3 regions of the Mesorhizobium sp. M7A.F.Ca.US.011.01.1.1 genome follow, and region 1 is predicted to be linked to each of the others. Evidence: riboswitches for the same ligand, from Rfam matches in the RefSeq annotation. Region 1 holds a riboswitch; each other region holds the start of a gene.

Region 1 (5,147 bases):
CTGGAACTCCGCGCGGTTGGCTTTGTGCACGAGGTCGCTGTTGACGGCGGTGGCGAGCCAATCGCCCTCATAGTCGAGCGCGGCAAGCAACTCGGCCAGCGTGGTGGCGGCAATCTCACGCGCCTCGCCGTTGACCATCAGTTTCATGAGCATGCTCCTTGGTTCTGTCTTGACTGAAAACCAGGTCGGCAGCCTGGCGCGCCATGGCGGGGGCGAGGAGAAAACCGTGACGATAAAGACCGTTGATCGCGATGATCTCACCGTCTGTTTCGACGCGTGGCAAATTGTCGGGAAATGCCGGACGGACACCCACACCGGTTTCAACGATCTCGGCCTCACCAAAGGCCGGATGGAGGGCATGGGCGGCGCCCAGCAGCTCCATCATGGAACGCGCCGTCACCGGTCCGGCGCTCTGGCTTTCAATCATCGTCGCTCCGATCATGAAACGGTGATCGGTGCGCGGCACGGCATAAAGCGGAAAGCGTGGATGAAGCAAACGGACCGGCCGCGACAGCGAGACATCAGGCGTGCGAAGGATCAGCATTTCGCCGCGAACACCGCGCAGCCTGTCATCGGCCGCTGCCATTCCCATGCAGTCTATCTGACGGGCGAATCCCGAAACAGGCCGGGCGTCGCAGCCGAAGTGGAATTTGACACCCATGGTCGCAAGCTTGTCATGAAGTGCCGCCATCGCCGGGCGTGGGTCGAGGTGAGCCTCGTCGGGGAAGAGCAATCCACGCCGGAAGCGGCCGGCGAGGTCGGGTTCCAGGAGCGCAATTTCGTTTTCATCGACGCGCCGATGCCCTGACGTGCGACTGGCGAACCGGTCAAGCTCACCGGCATCACGCGGCGCGGCCACGACCAATGTCCCGGCCCGTGTCACCTGACCCGACAGCACCGCATCCCACCAGTCGGCAGCATCGCGTCCGAGATCCAGCACCGGCTGCTCCGCGCTTTCGCGCTCGCACCATGGCGCCAGCATGCCGCCGGCGAACCACGACGCGTTGCCACCAAGGCCATGCCGCATCTCGGCGACGGTGACCGTCGCGCCGCGGGCGGCGAGTTCGAAAGCGACGGTGAGGCCGGCAACGCCGGCCCCTTTGACGAGCACCCTCATGATGGTTTGGGAGCCTCTGGCACGACCGGTACGCCAGTCTCGTCCGCCTGCATGTAGAGATCGCCGCCCTCCCGGTATTTTGCCGCCATTGCCGCCATGCCTTCCTTCTGGGCCTCGGCACGGATGTCGTGGGAAATGCGCATGGAGCAGAATTTCGGCCCGCACATCGAACAAAAATGTGCCAGCTTGTGCGCCTCCTTGGGCAAGGTCTGGTCGTGGAAGGACCGTGCGGTTTCGGGGTCGAGCGACAGGTTGAACTGGTCCTCCCAGCGGAACTCGAAGCGCGCGCGCGAAAGGGCATCATCCCTGGTTTTCGCTGCCGGATGGCCCTTCGCCAGATCGGCTGCATGGGCGGCTATCTTGTAGGTGATCACGCCAATCTTGACGTCGTTGCGGTCGGGAAGGCCGAGATGCTCTTTCGGCGTGACGTAGCAAAGCATTGCGGTGCCGAACCAGCCTATCATGGCGGCACCTATCCCTGAGGTGATGTGGTCATAGCCCGGCGCGATGTCGGTCGTCAGCGGCCCCAACGTGTAGAACGGCGCCTCACCGCACACTGCGAGCTGCTTGTCCATGTTCTGCTTGATCTTGTGCATGGGGACATGGCCCGGGCCTTCGATCATCACCTGGCAGTCCTTTGCCCAGGCAATCTTGGTGAGTTCTCCAAGTGTTTCCAGTTCGGCGAATTGCGCCGCGTCGTTCGCATCGGCGATTGAACCGGGACGAAGGCCGTCGCCGAGCGAGAAGGAGACGTCATAGGCTCTGGCGATGTCGCAGATCTCCTCGAAATGCTCGTAGAGGAAGCTCTCCCGGTGATGGTGCAGGCACCATTTGGCCATGATCGAGCCGCCGCGCGAGACGATGCCCGTGACCCGGTCGACGGTCAGCGGGATGTAGTGCAGCCGCACGCCGGCGTGGATGGTGAAATAGTCGACGCCTTGCTCGGCCTGCTCGATCAGCGTGTCGCGGTAGACCTCCCAGTTCAGATCCTCGGCGATGCCGTTGACCTTTTCCAGCGCCTGATAGAGCGGCACCGTACCGATCGGCACCGGCGCATTGCGCACGATCCAGTCGCGGATGTTGTGGATGTTGCGGCCGGTCGACAGGTCCATCACCGTGTCCGCGCCCCAGCGGATAGCCCAGACCATTTTTTCGACCTCTTCGGCCATCGACGATGTGACAGCCGAGTTACCGATGTTGGCGTTGATCTTGACCAGAAAATTGCGACCGATGATCATCGGCTCGCTCTCGGGATGATTGATGTTGGCGGGAATGATTGCGCGCCCGCGCGCCACCTCGTCGCGCACGAATTCGGGTGTGACGAAATCTGGGATCGCCGCGCCGAAGGCTTCGCCGTCGCGTTGCAGCTTGCCGCGCATCACCTCGCGGCCGAGATTCTCGCGGATGGCTACGAACTCCATTTCTGGCGTGATGATGCCGGCGCGCGCATAGGCAAGTTGGGTCACCGCCTTGCCCTGCTTGGCCTTGAGCGGCCGATTGCGTATCGGAAATTCCGGTGTCAGGCGCTCGCCGGTGGCGAATCCATTGTCTTCCGGCCGGACGTGGCGGCCGTCATAGGCTTCGACATCGCCACGCGCCGTGACCCATTCGTGGCGAAGCCGGGCAAGGCCTTTTTCGATGCTGGTTTCGACTGATGGATCGGTGTAGGGGCCGGACGGATCGTAGACGGTGACGGGCGGTTCGCCGGCCGTCGGATGGACGGAAATCTCGCGCATCGGCACCCTGATCTGCGGGTAGAGGACGCCGGGCTTGTGGATTTTCCGCGAGGCGGGCAGTGGTCCCGTCGATACGGCGGGGGTGAGGGCATTCATCGTGAGGCTCCTTTGCTCATGCATTGGAGACCCAGTTCTGTGCCGGAAGGATGAAAAGACGCTTCTGTAGACCTGCTGCAACAGGACCTCGGGCGTAAACTCCCGCAAAGCGCTTGCACCGTCCCTACGCCAGTATGAACTGGATCAGGTTCAACGGGTCACTGCGCCGCGAAAGCCAGCAGTATCTCAGCCCCTTGCCGGGACTCCCCTGGTGAATGCCTTAGGTTGAACGGGCTGACGCTATCTTGTCAAGCGCATTCGGGCGCCTTCGGCCGGTGGCGACGACCGGCGGCCAGCCGGGCGGAGAGCTCGCGCATGCATCGGGGACAAGTCACGCCCCGTAGACCGGGGCTGAATGGCCAAAGCCTCATTCGCTTCGTGAAGGATGGAGAAACTGTATTGGCCATGTGCGCGTATCGACCAAGTAGCTCAGGCGGTCACGGATGTGGTTATTCTGGTCGAAGGTGACGAACGGCCTTGGGGGTCACCTCCTTTAGGATTCAGAGGTTGGAAGACGGCTTCTCGCGATCACGGCCATCAGGAAATACCTGTCTTCGGCTCAACCTCGACATGGCGTCCGATCGACCGCAGATATACAGCTATCTCGTTCATGAGATGATCGCGTTCGCCGTAGATTTCAGCAATCCTACGCAGCTGTGGCTCGACGGCCCTCCGTTGCGCTGGCGTGAAATCAGCATCGCCAAAGACGTATCCCAAGTTGCCAATCGCGCAAATTTTGCAGCCGGCGTCCACAACTGCTTGTACGAATGCCGGAATGTCTTTTTCTTGCATGGTCTTCATGTCGAACCTCTCGTGAATGGCGTGCTTGCGCCCCAATCTGCCTTTTCAGCGTGTCCTCTGGGCGGCGCAAGCCCTGAGCGTGACTGTGCACGGGCAACCTCGACTATCCCATCTGCCACGCTCTTTAGAATCGGTGGGGTCTGGTGATCGCAGGCTGGGCCACTCAAAAGCCTGCAAGAAGAAAGTCATGGCGACCATTGCTCAAGATCGCAAGGGTGCGTGCAAGACCTTCCGTTGGCAGTCATGCACGCTCGCTCAGAGATAGTCCGGCCGCGGAAATTCTCCCTTATTCGTAAGAAAGCTCATTGAGCAACTGGGCATTGAGCAACTGGGTCTCACGTCACGGGTCTCGTGTGCTTCACAGCCGAAAAATAGCCGCCGTGGCAATTCTCGAAAAGTGCAGGCTACCTCGTTAAGGACACTGCGGATGATCGTTCGCGCTTGGCAAAAGCGAACGGATTAGTCTATGGCTCTCGGCAGGGGGGCGAGTTATGCGGCGGGTGCGAATCCTTCAAGTAGGCGATATTCACTATCCGGACTGGCATCCTTCCTCTAGCAACATCGATGCCAAGGATAGCAAGTTCGCTCCGAAAATAACGCAGAAGCTACGCGCGTCTTCGCTGCGTGCCGTCTTGACGAAACTTCGGCGGCTGACGACTTCGAAGCCCTTGGATTCGATCGCCTTCATGGGGGATTTCACGAGCCGTGGCGACAAGACCTTCATTGCTTCGGCATTCCAGCATTTCACGTTGCTCTGCCGCGCACAGGGACGCAGTTCAAAGGCGCTTCCGTTGATATTCGTACCGGGAAATCACGATGTGAACCGTGATGACGCGCGCGAACTTGGACCGACTGAGAAATTCAGCGAAATGGCGAGTTTAGCCGCCCGCTTGGGTTGGCAGACCGTTCCCGTGGACCAACCCGTGCACTTCAGACTTCCGACAGGATCCGCAGGCGCAAACTTCATCCTCGTCAACACAGCGATAGGCAGTTGGGAGCTTCAAAACCTTCCCGCGTTCCTTCGTGATCGTCTCGAGGCACTCAGTCCTTCTACAGAGCCTCTAGATCTCGGCTCGCCGGACATCTCGGGACATTCGCCCGCGACACCTCCCAGCGATCCAGACAAGGAGGCGTCCGACGACGAGTATTACGGTCAGATGGACACGCCATACATCTCGCGTGAGATGCTTGCAGGCCTACAGGAATTGCTCCAGCAGCCCGACATGCGTTACGGCATCATAATCGGCCATCACAATCTGCTGCCACAAAAGACTCCGCGCATTACGCCATACGCGGAGATGCTCAACAGCGGATTTGTCAGAACTCAGCTGCTGCAGGGCAACAAGCCTATCGTCTACCTGCATGGACACATACATGCTGATCCGGTCGAGATCGTC
Region 2 (5,147 bases), on a different contig from region 1:
CCGCAGGCTTGGGGTTTGCCTGGAGATAGGCTTCGCTCGAAGAGATCAGTGTCGTATGCTCGTCAGACACGCCGTAATCGGCATAGACGAAGCTGCGTTGTTTGACGCCCTTGAGCTCGGCTTCGACACCCTCCCAGGTCGAGACTTCGAGCGTGAAATCGACCGAACCATTGGCCAGCGCCTCATAGGCTGAGGTGCCGAGCGTCACCGTCTCGAAATTGCCCTTGCCGCCATCATGGCGGATGATGGTCGATATCAGGGCGTTTTCCCAGGCGCTGCCGAAGCCGCCATAGGTCAGGCCGTCGAGGTTTCTCGGGCTTACTATCTCGCTGCGGGCCGCATTGAAGACCACGCGGCCGGTTTCCGATTGCACCACCGCATAAACGCCCTTCAGGTCCGCTCCGGCGGTTCTCTGGGTGAACAGGCTGATGGTGCCGTTGATGCCGAAATCGGCGACGCGATTTGCAACCAGCGTGCCCGCACCGGTATCGCTGTAAGGCAGGATGTCGACCTCGAGCCCGGCCTCGCGATAGAAGCCCTTGTCGCGGGCGACGAACAGTCCGATGTGGTTGGTGTTGACCGTCCAGTCGAGGGCAACGGTGACCTTTTGTGCCGATTGTGCTTGGGCTCGCCCCGATCCGGCAACGAGCGGAAGGCCGGTGGCAAGGGTCAGCAACAAGGCCTGCCGGCGCGTCAATTCAGTCATGTTCGTGTCCCTTGGATGGATTGGGGTTGAGGATGATGTCAAGGATCTCGGCCTCGAGCGCACTTGCCTGGCGCGCGGCATCGCCGCCAAGGCTGCGCGGGCGCGGCAGCGGCACCTTGATTTCACGCACGATGCGGGCCGGGCGCGCCGACAGCACATAGATGCGGTCGGACAGGAACACGGCTTCGCGCACGTCATGGGTGATCAGGAGCGCCGTCCAGCGATGATGCCGCCACATCTGTTCCAGCCAGCGCTGCACGGCCGTGCGGGTCAGCGCGTCGAGCGCGCCGAACGGCTCGTCGAGCAAAAGCATGTCGCGTTGCTGCACCACCGTGCGCAGCAAGGCCGCGCGCTGGCGCATACCGCCGGACAGTTGCGCTGGAAAATGCCGCTCGAAGCCGGCAAGCCCGAATTCGGCAAACAACGGCGCAACGCGCGCCCGCGCCGCCTGTCTCCTCATGCCTTGCACTTCGAGCCCGAGCGTCGTGTTGTCGAGGACGCGCCGCCACGGCATCAGCGCGTCGCGTTGCGGCATGAAGGCGAAATGCCTGCCGTGGTCATCGAGGGGCGTGCCGTCGAACAACATCTCGCCCTCGCCATGCTCGGCGCCGGTCAGAAGCTGGAACAGCGTCGACTTGCCGGCGCCCGAGGGCCCAAGGATCGAGACGAATTCACCAGCGCCGACACTCAGCGAAATATCGGCCAGCACGTCGAGCCCACCGAACGCCTTGCACACATGCCGCAATTCGAGCCGGCTCATCGCCACGGCCCCTTGCCGGCGGTTTCCTTGCCGGCGTGATCCCAAGGCATGGCAAGCCGCTGCAGCAGTACCGTCAACCCGAACAGGACAAGTGTAAGCGCTGCGCTGACGCCGACGGCGGCCAGCACCAGGTCGGGGCGGAAATTGTTCTTGGCATTGAGCATATAGATGCCTAGCCCCTTCGCAGCACCCGCATATTCGGCGAAAATGGCGCCGACCACGGCATAGGTGATGGAGATCCTCAGGCCAGCAAAGAAGTAAGGCAGCGCCGAAGGCAGCCGCGCCAGCACGAAGACGCGCCAGCGCCCTGCCCCCATGGCGCGCAGCATCTGGCCGATCTCGGCCTCGGTCGACTCGTAACCCTCGACCAACGCCACCAGCATCGGAAAGAAGGTGACAAGCGCCACCAGCATGATCTTGGGTGCCAGTCCGAAGCCGAACCACAGCACCACCAGCGGCGCGATCGCCACCAGCGGCAATGTCTGGCTGACGATGAAGACGGGAAACAGCGCGCGGCGCAGCGGCTGGAAGAAGTCGACCAGCATCGACAGCGCAAAGGCGGCACTGAGCGAACAAGCAAAGCCAAGCAGCGTGGCGCGGACGGTCGGAACGGCGTTGTCGACCAGCGCCTCGCGATTGAGCAGCGCTTGCTCGAAGACGCGCGACGGCGCCGGCAGTATCGTCGGCTTGATGCCGGAATAGGTGGCATAAAGCTCCCACGCCAGCAGGAGCACCCCGACCGAGATCATGGCCGGTCCTGCCTTGACAAGAAGGCTCGCGATCGGGCGCGAAGCGACTGATGATGAGACCACGGCAGATAACCTTTGACGGCCGCGCAAAAGCGGCGGCAGCTTCAGACAGCCGACGGGCTGTTGGCCGAGACCGTGACGTCGAGGGTTACGTGGCCGGCACCCGGTCCAAAGCGGCAGAAGGCCTCGTCCAGCGCCGAAAAGATCGCGCCGGCATCACCGCGCAATTTCGTGCAGAAATGCTTGGAGCGCTCATAAACGCCCGACTGCTTGAGAAAATCGATGCAGCCGTAGATCTCGTCCATATGGTCGTCGGTGCCCATCACATAGAGCGAGAACTGCGCTGCCGCCGGCTGGCCAGTCGAAGCCGCGCCGCGCACCGCCGCGATGGCCGCATCCCTGCGCGGGCCGAGTGGCCCGACAGGCCCGCCAAGTGCATCGGAGCGGCAGATCGGATCATCCGGCTCGCCAGGGCACCCGCGCGAGATGGTGGCCGACAACACGCAATGTTTGCCGCTGCGTGCCGCCGCCACGAAGAGGTCGCGCATGGCGGGAAACAGCACTTCGGGCGGCCCGACCAGCAAGGTCGAGATGTCGTCGGTCTCGATCCTGAGCTTGTCGCGCCAGGGATCGAGCGCACCGAGCGCGCCAAGAATGACACCGACGAAATCGTCGGTCATGGGGTATAGGGAAATCTGTGCGCCTGAAAACATCGCCCGCCTCGCTCCGCTGGTATTACCCAGATCAGCTTCTAGGGTCTGTGGGCTTGCCGCCCCCGTCTCAGCCCCGACCGTACGGAGCACCCCTGTGGATGTGCGCCTTAAAGCATCATTCGAGTTCAAGGGGAAGCCGTTTTTTCAGAGCACTGCGCCAAAAGCATTGCGTCAGTCACGGTGCCCCTGAGCGGAATTTTGTCGGGACCTTCGCCGCCGCGACCGGTTGTCCCCACAGTCGCAACGCGATCACTTTCGTAGAAAATAAGCGACGACTTCACAGAAATGGAGACAGACCATGTTCATGAAAATCCTCGCAGCTTCGGTTCTCACCATTGGTCTGGCCACGTCAGCCATGGCGCAAAGCGCCGGCAGCAACAACGCAAATGGAAGCGGCAGCGGCAAGTCGGTGACGGTTGAGCCGAACACGCCGGCTTCACCGAATACGATCGAGCCGGACACTGTCGACCCGGGCACGACCAACAGCACGACTGGCACGGTAGGGGACATGAATTCGAACGCGGATCAGAATTGCCCGACCAACCCGCAAGGCGCGCAGCCGGACGCCGATGGTAACGCGACGGCGCCAACGGTAAACGATAATCATTGTGGCAAGTAACTTACGTCGCAAACGGATGAAGCCGCTGGGCATCGCCCAGCGACTTCATCCGTTTCTCTGGTCCGCAGCACTCGCTTTGCCGAACAGCCGGATTTCTGGAGCGGGTTTGCCGGCGGGCGGGCGCGAAAATAGGTGTTTTGAATTGAGCAGCCGTTTGAGCACTCTACCGTAGGTAAAATACAGGACCCGACCGTTGGCGAGATCGAATTCCACTGTTCCCCACCGCCTGACCGGAGCCTTTCCTGTGCAGGGCCCCAGCCTTCTGATCTGGAATCCCAGCCTGACTTTGCGCGTTCCGATTTCAAGATAGATGCCTGGCAGAAGGCCAAGCACATGCCATAGCCGTACAACATGCTCGACCGACATGGCCGGCGAGATTATCAGGTGGCTGGGCTGAAGCCGCGCCCAGACGAAGTCGCCTTTCGGCTGCGGCATTCCTGACAACAGCCCCCGGCAGTAGGCCGGCACCGCCTCGCTCACCAGAATCCGCATAGCGGTTGCCGTGCTGTCGACCAAGGCTTCTCTCGATGTCCAGTCAGCTTCGGAAAACGGCACCTGCCCGAGAATGTCACCCTCGTCAAAACCGGCGGACATCTTGTGGAGCGTGACGCCGCCATGAGCCGCATACCGGCCGTCCACGGCCAAGCGCTGGATCGGATGGGGCCCTCGATAGTCGGGGAGCAGCGCCGGGTGGAGGTTGACCCCGCCTTTGGAAAAATGGCCAAGAACCTCTTGAGGGATCAAGACAGGCAAAGTGTAGCAGACCAGCACATCGGCGCGGACGTCAGACAATTGCCGACCAAGCGCATTCCAATCGTAAGGGCGGCCAAATTCGATCAACTTGACAGGCGTGTTACCGATAAACCGCCTGAGCAGCAGCTTGCGTTGAAGCCTTCGCCGGAAATTGCCAATGCTGAAACCGGTGGGACGACGCCGGAACCCGGGCACGATGATCGCGCCAATTGCATTTCCAGCCTCTAGCCAGCCGGCGAGCAGAGGCCCGGTATAGTTAGAGATATCGAGGACAAAAACGGCTGTGATCGGCTCCGAGTGATCGGTCGATTCGATCGGCCTCATCTTCGGCGGCTCAAACGGGCCGACAGATCAGGGCGAGCTTGTCAGGTCGGCTGAGTGGAAGGCGATGCCAAGGCAGTGACAACCGAAAGACGCTCGCGTTTTACAAACACTGGCTTTTCGTAAACTTTTTTCACGGCCCGTCTCCCGAAATCAACTCTTCCTGCGCAATTGGACCGCGATACGGCAGGCTGTCAACCGCCTGACCGTGTTTGCCTACCGCATCCGCATTCGCCGTTGACGAAGGTGTTCGAAGGGCGCTCGGACATTATGAAAGCTCAATGGCCGACGCGACAAGACGCGCTGACTGAAAGAGGTTTGGATGCGATGATCTGCTCGACGACACCGTCGAGCAGCAATGCAGGGCAAATCGCAGTTGCAAATCTACGAAACCGCCGTCTCGCGAACCGGCAGCTTCCAGCCTGGCCTGACGAAGTGGCAGGTGTATCCGTTGGGATATTTCTCCAGATAGTCCTGATGCTCGGGCTCGGCTTCCCAGAATGGACCAACGGGTGCGACTTCGGTG
Region 3 (5,147 bases), on a different contig from region 1:
GAGGGCGGCGATGGTTTTCTGGAAGGAGGCCGGGTCGCGCTCGTAATAGGCCGGATCGGCGATGTTGTTCTCCAGCCTTGAGATCGAAGCCGTCACAGCCTCGATTTTCTTGGGCAGCGATTCCAGCGCGAATTTCTGTTTGAACGACAGTTTCTTCGCCGGCCCCTTTGGCGCGGCCGCTTCACTTCTGGTCGTCACTGGCGCTTCGCCGTTTTCGGCCTTCGCGCGCGCCTTGCGGTCGTCCAGCCTGGTGCCGCCGCGCTGCGCCAGCATGTCGGAGTAGCCGCCGGCATATTCGATCCAGCGGCCTTCACCATCCGGCGCGATCAGGCTGGTCACGGTGCGGTCGAGGAAATCGCGATCGTGGCTGACCAGGATGACGGTGCCGGCAAAGCCGGCGACCAGTTCCTGCAGCAGTTCCAGCGTCTCCATATCGAGATCGTTGGTCGGCTCGTCGAGCACCAGAAGGTTTGCCGGCCGCGCCAGCACCCGCGCCAGCAAGAGCCGTGCCCGTTCTCCGCCGGACAACTCGCGCACCGGCGTGCGTGCCTGCTCCGGCTTGAACAGGAAATCCTTCATGTAGGAGACGACGTGGCGCTGCTCGCCATTGATGACGAGGTTCTCGCCGCGCCCGTCGGTGAGATATTGCGCCAGCGTCTCCTGCGGGTCGACCGCCTCGCGCTTCTGGTCGAGCGTGGCGATCTCCAGATTGGTGCCGAGCCGCACCGAACCGGCGTCCGGCTTCATCTCGCCGGTCAGCATCTTCAAGAGCGTCGTCTTGCCGGCGCCGTTCGGCCCGACCAGGCCGACGCGATCGCCGCGCTGGATGCGGGTCGAAAACCCCTTGACCACGGTGAGATCGCCAAAGCTCTTCTCGATGTTCTTCGCCTCGATCACCAGCTTGCCGGACTCGGCGGCGTCGCTCGCCACCATGGTCGCCGACCCTTCGGCACCGCGATGGCCGCGAAAACGCTGGCGCATGGTCTGCAACTCGCCGAGCCGGCGCATGTTTCGCTTGCGCCGCGCCGTCACGCCGTAGCGCAGCCAATGCTCTTCGCGAACGATCTGGCGGCCGAGTTTATGCTGCTCGCGCTCTTCTTCCTCCAGGACCAGGTCGCGCCATTCCTCGAAATGGCCAAAGCCCTTGTCCAGCCTGCGGGTCTGGCCGCGATCGAGCCAGATGGTGGCGCGCGACACACGTTCGAGAAAGCGGCGGTCGTGCGAGATGACGATCAGTGCCGAGGAGGTGCGGATGAGTTCTTCTTCCAGCCATTCGATGACCGAGAGGTCGAGATGGTTGGTCGGCTCATCGAGCAGCAGGATGTCTGGCTCCGGCGCCATCACGCGGGCAAGGGCAGCACGCCTCGCCTCGCCGCCCGACAGATCATTCGGACGTTCCTCACCCGACAGTCCGAGATGCTCCATCAGATAGCTGGCTCGGTAGGGATCGTCGGCGGGGCCAAGCCCGGCCTCGACATAGGCGCGGACGGTGGCAAAGCCCTCCATGTCCGGCATCTGCGGCAAATAGCGGATAGTTGCCGAAGGCTGGCGGAACACCTCGCCGTCCTGCGGCTCGATCAGGCCAGCGGCGATCTTCAGCAGGGTCGACTTGCCCGACCCGTTGCGGCCGACCAGTGCAATCTTGTCGCCGGCCGAAGCCGTCAAGGCGGCGCCGTCGAGCAGCGGCGTGCCGCCGAAGGTCAGTTTTATCCCGTCGAGGTTGAGAAGAGGCGGGGCCATGTCAGCTTTCAGGTAAGGGATAGGGATGAGCGAGCAGCATCGCGCGGCCATGGTCCAGTGCGATTTCGAGGCGGCCCTTGACCTCGTTGGAGATGGTCAGCGACGAACCGAACGCCACCTTGACGTGGTTCAGCGGCCATTTGGCGCCGGTGACGGTCAGGCCGGCGAGCTCGGAAAAGCCGAGCACCGAAAACAGCGTGCCATCGGCATAGTCGAAGCCGGCCGTTCCGCGCAGCAGGGGAATGCCCTCCTGGGCGCCGCTGGTCAGGAGCACATCAGTCCCGGCCTCGGCCAGCCGGAGGGCAAGCGCCAGATGCAGGAAAGCGTGGTCGGCGCGCTTGCCGCCGAAAGCACCGGCGAGCACCAGGCGGGTCGCGCCGCGCTCGAGTGCGGCGGCAATGGCCAGTTCGCCATCGGTCTGGTCCTTTTCCGCCGGGAAGGTCCGGCGCGGCACGGAAGCGAGATCGTCAGGCAGCTTGGCTGGCACGGAATCGAAATCGCCCACCCACAGTTCGGGCACGAGACCCAGCAGCCGCGCATGCCCGATGCCGGCGTCGGCGGCGATGACGCGGGAGCCTTCGGCCTGGCGGTCGAGCCGTGGCGTGCGGATGAGATCGCCGCCAAGCAGGATGGTGAATGTGCTCATATCGTGTGGCCCTTACCAGCCCGGCACGGGAAACGGAAGGCGGCAAACTCCCACTTGCATGGGGGATCGGCCCGGCCTATGTGTCGAAACGCTCTAACGGGGTGCCGGACGCGATCTTCGCGGACCGGCTGAGAGGCAGTCTCGCCAACCCGCTGAACCTGATCCGGTTTGTACCGGCGGAGGGATTAGACGTTTCGGACAGTCCGACGCCTCAATTCCTTTCAATTCGAACGAAGGAGGCGCCGATGCGCACGCATTTATACGCTCTAGTCTCAGCAATGGCCGTGGTCCTGTCCGGACCGGCCTTGGCCAAGGACAAACTCACCGTCTACACCTATGAGAGCTTTACCGCCGACTGGGGTCCGGGTCCCGTGGTGAAGAAGGAGTTCGAGGCCGAATGCGGCTGCGATGTCGAGTTCGTCTCGGTCGCCGACGGCGTCGCGCTGCTCAACCGCGTCAGATTGGAAGGCGCGTCGACCAAGGCCGATATCGTGCTTGGCCTCGACACCAATCTCACCGCCGATGCCAAGGCGTCAGGCTTGTTCGCGCCGCATGGCGGCGTAACTGATGTCAACGTGCCGGGTGGCTGGAGCGACGATACTTTTGTCCCCTTTGACTACGGATATTTCGCCGTCGTCTACGACTCCGAGAAGCTGAAGAACCCGCCGAAAAGCCTGAAAGAACTGGTCGAGGGCAGTGCCGATGACAAGATCGTCATCCAGGATCCGCGCACCTCCACGCCGGGCCTCGGTCTGCTTCTGTGGGTCAAGTCGGTCTATGGCGACAAGGCGCCCGAGGCCTGGGCCAAGCTCAAGGCGAAAGTGCTGACCGTGACGCCGGGCTGGAGCGAGGCCTATGGGCTGTTCACCAAGGGCGAGGCGCCGATGGTGCTGTCCTACACGACGTCGCCGGCCTACCACATGGTCGCCGAGAAGACAGAGCGCTATCAGGCAGCGTCGTTCGAGGAGGGCGAGTATTTGCAGATAGAAGTCGCGGGTATCACCACGGCGGGGGCCAAGAACCCGCTGGCGGCCAAGTTCATCGCCTTCATGACCGGGCCGAAATTCCAGGATGCCATCCCCGAGACCAACTGGATGTTCCCGGCCGGCAAGACCGACAAGCCGCTCAATCCGGCCTTCGACAAATTGGTCAAGCCGACCAAGACCTTGCTGTTCAGCCCCGACGAGGTCGCCGCCAACCGCAAGGCCTGGGTCGATGAGTGGCTGGCGGTGATGAGCAAGTAGGCTTGCGAGTTCTTTTGATGTTCGCGCCACTCCACCCCCCTCTGGCCTGCCGGCCATCTCCCCCTCAAGGGGGGAGATTGGCAGTGTCGTTGCTGGTTATAGTCCGGCAACGTTGGAGACTAGCGGAAGCATGGGTGGCGGCCGATCTCCCCCCTGGAGGGGGAGATGTCCGGCAGGACAGAGGGGGGCGCCAAGGAACGCAATCCTTTGTAATTGCCGCGATGGAAAGAATGGTGGTCCAGCGTGCAACGCGCGTCTGACCCCCGCATCACCGCTGGCACCCTCGCGCTCGCTGCAATCGCGCTGCTGATCGGCGGCGCGTTTGCCGGCCTGCTTTTCGAGGGCGCCCATGATTTCTCGGGCGCCTGGGCAGCCTTAGATCCCTATCTGCTTCGCGTCATTCGCTTCACGCTCTGGCAAGCGGCGCTCTCGACGCTGCTTTCGGTCATCCCGGCGCTGTTCGTGGCGCGCGCTCTGTCGCGACATCCACGTTTCTTCGGTCGCGCCTTCATCCTGCAGATATTCGCCGTGCCGTTGGCGCTGCCGGCTATTGTCGCAGCGCTCGGCATTCTGGCGCTTTATGGCCGTGCCGGCTATTTCGCCGGCGTGTTTGCCGTGATCGGCGGGGGAAGCTGGCCGGGCATCTTTGGCCTGTCCGGCATCCTCGTCGCCCATGCCTTCTTCAACCTGCCGCTGGCGACGCGGCTGTTCCTCGAGGCGCTGCAGACCATACCGGCCGACCAATGGCGGTTGGCGAGCCAGCTCGGCATGGCGGCGCGGCCGGCGTTCCGGCTGATCGAATGGCCAACGCTGCGCGCCGCACTGCCCGGCGTCGCCGGGCTGGTGTTCATGCTCTGCATCACATCCTTCACCATCGTGCTGACGCTCGGCGGCGGGCCAGCCGCGACGACGCTTGAGGTCGGCATCTACCAGGCGCTGCGCTTCGATTTCGATCCCGCGCGGGCCGTTACACTGACGCTGTTGCAGATCGCCTTGACCTTTATCGTTGTGCTGACCCTGACGCGCCTGGGCGCCAATGTGGTCGGCGACACCAATTTGCCGGTCGCGCAACGCCGCTATCTCTCGGTCAATCGGAGCGAGACCTGGTTGAACGCGCTAGTCATCATCCTGGCGCTGCTGTTCGTCGTAGGGCCGATGGCGGCAACCGTGGTGGCCGGGTTGGGTGCGGACCTCGGCCGTTTGGCCAGCGAGGCCACTGTCCGGCAGGCAACGCTGACCAGCGCGGCGCTCGCCTTCCTGTCGGCGCTGCTTTCGGTGATGCTGTCGCTGGCGCTGACCATGGCGCGGCGGGCACTGGCGCTGAACCGCCGTGCCGGCGCAAAGACACTGCTCGAACGCGCCACCGATACAGGCGCCGGTTTTGTCCTTGTCGTGCCGCCGATCGTCGTCGGCGCCGGCTGGTTCGTGTTGCTGCGCCATGCCGGCGATGTCTTTGCCATCGCCCCGGTCATGGTCGTCACCGTCAATGCGGTGATGGCGATGCCGTTCGCCCTGCG

What was found. Region 1 has a riboswitch for thiamine pyrophosphate ahead of thiC (phosphomethylpyrimidine synthase ThiC). Riboswitches for the same ligand answer to the same signal wherever they lie in the genome.
Region 2: linked by a shared signal. The riboswitch ahead of EOA13_RS35360 (YkoF family thiamine/hydroxymethylpyrimidine-binding protein) and the one ahead of thiC (phosphomethylpyrimidine synthase ThiC) in region 1 are both predicted to bind thiamine pyrophosphate.
Region 3: linked by a shared signal. The riboswitch ahead of thiB (thiamine ABC transporter substrate binding subunit) and the one ahead of thiC (phosphomethylpyrimidine synthase ThiC) in region 1 are both predicted to bind thiamine pyrophosphate.

What each region holds. Positions count from the first base shown of each region.
Region 1 covers NZ_RZRT01000052.1:27,670-32,816, forward strand. Annotated here, with positions in the region: gene thiS (sulfur carrier protein ThiS) at 1-147, opposite strand, end outside; gene thiO (glycine oxidase ThiO) at 116-1,117, opposite strand; gene thiC (phosphomethylpyrimidine synthase ThiC) at 1,114-2,949, opposite strand; TPP riboswitch at 3,053-3,169, opposite strand; gene EOA13_RS29785 (hypothetical protein) at 3,487-3,750, opposite strand; gene EOA13_RS29790 (metallophosphoesterase) at 4,242-5,147, shown strand, end outside.
Region 2 covers NZ_RZRT01000098.1:1,191-6,337, forward strand. Annotated here, with positions in the region: gene EOA13_RS35345 (ABC transporter substrate-binding protein) at 1-706, opposite strand, end outside; gene EOA13_RS35350 (ABC transporter ATP-binding protein) at 699-1,466, opposite strand; gene EOA13_RS35355 (ABC transporter permease) at 1,463-2,215, opposite strand; gene EOA13_RS35360 (YkoF family thiamine/hydroxymethylpyrimidine-binding protein) at 2,320-2,928, opposite strand; TPP riboswitch at 2,919-3,032, opposite strand; gene EOA13_RS35365 (hypothetical protein) at 3,227-3,547, shown strand; gene EOA13_RS35370 (formyltransferase family protein) at 3,593-4,624, opposite strand; gene msrA (peptide-methionine (S)-S-oxide reductase MsrA) at 5,006-5,147, opposite strand, start outside.
Region 3 covers NZ_RZRT01000071.1:6,690-11,836, reverse strand. Annotated here, with positions in the region: gene EOA13_RS32740 (ABC-F family ATP-binding cassette domain-containing protein) at 1-1,740, opposite strand, end outside; gene EOA13_RS32735 (thiamine diphosphokinase) at 1,742-2,386, opposite strand; TPP riboswitch at 2,474-2,588, shown strand; gene thiB (thiamine ABC transporter substrate binding subunit) at 2,632-3,630, shown strand; gene thiP (thiamine/thiamine pyrophosphate ABC transporter permease) at 3,874-5,147, shown strand, end outside.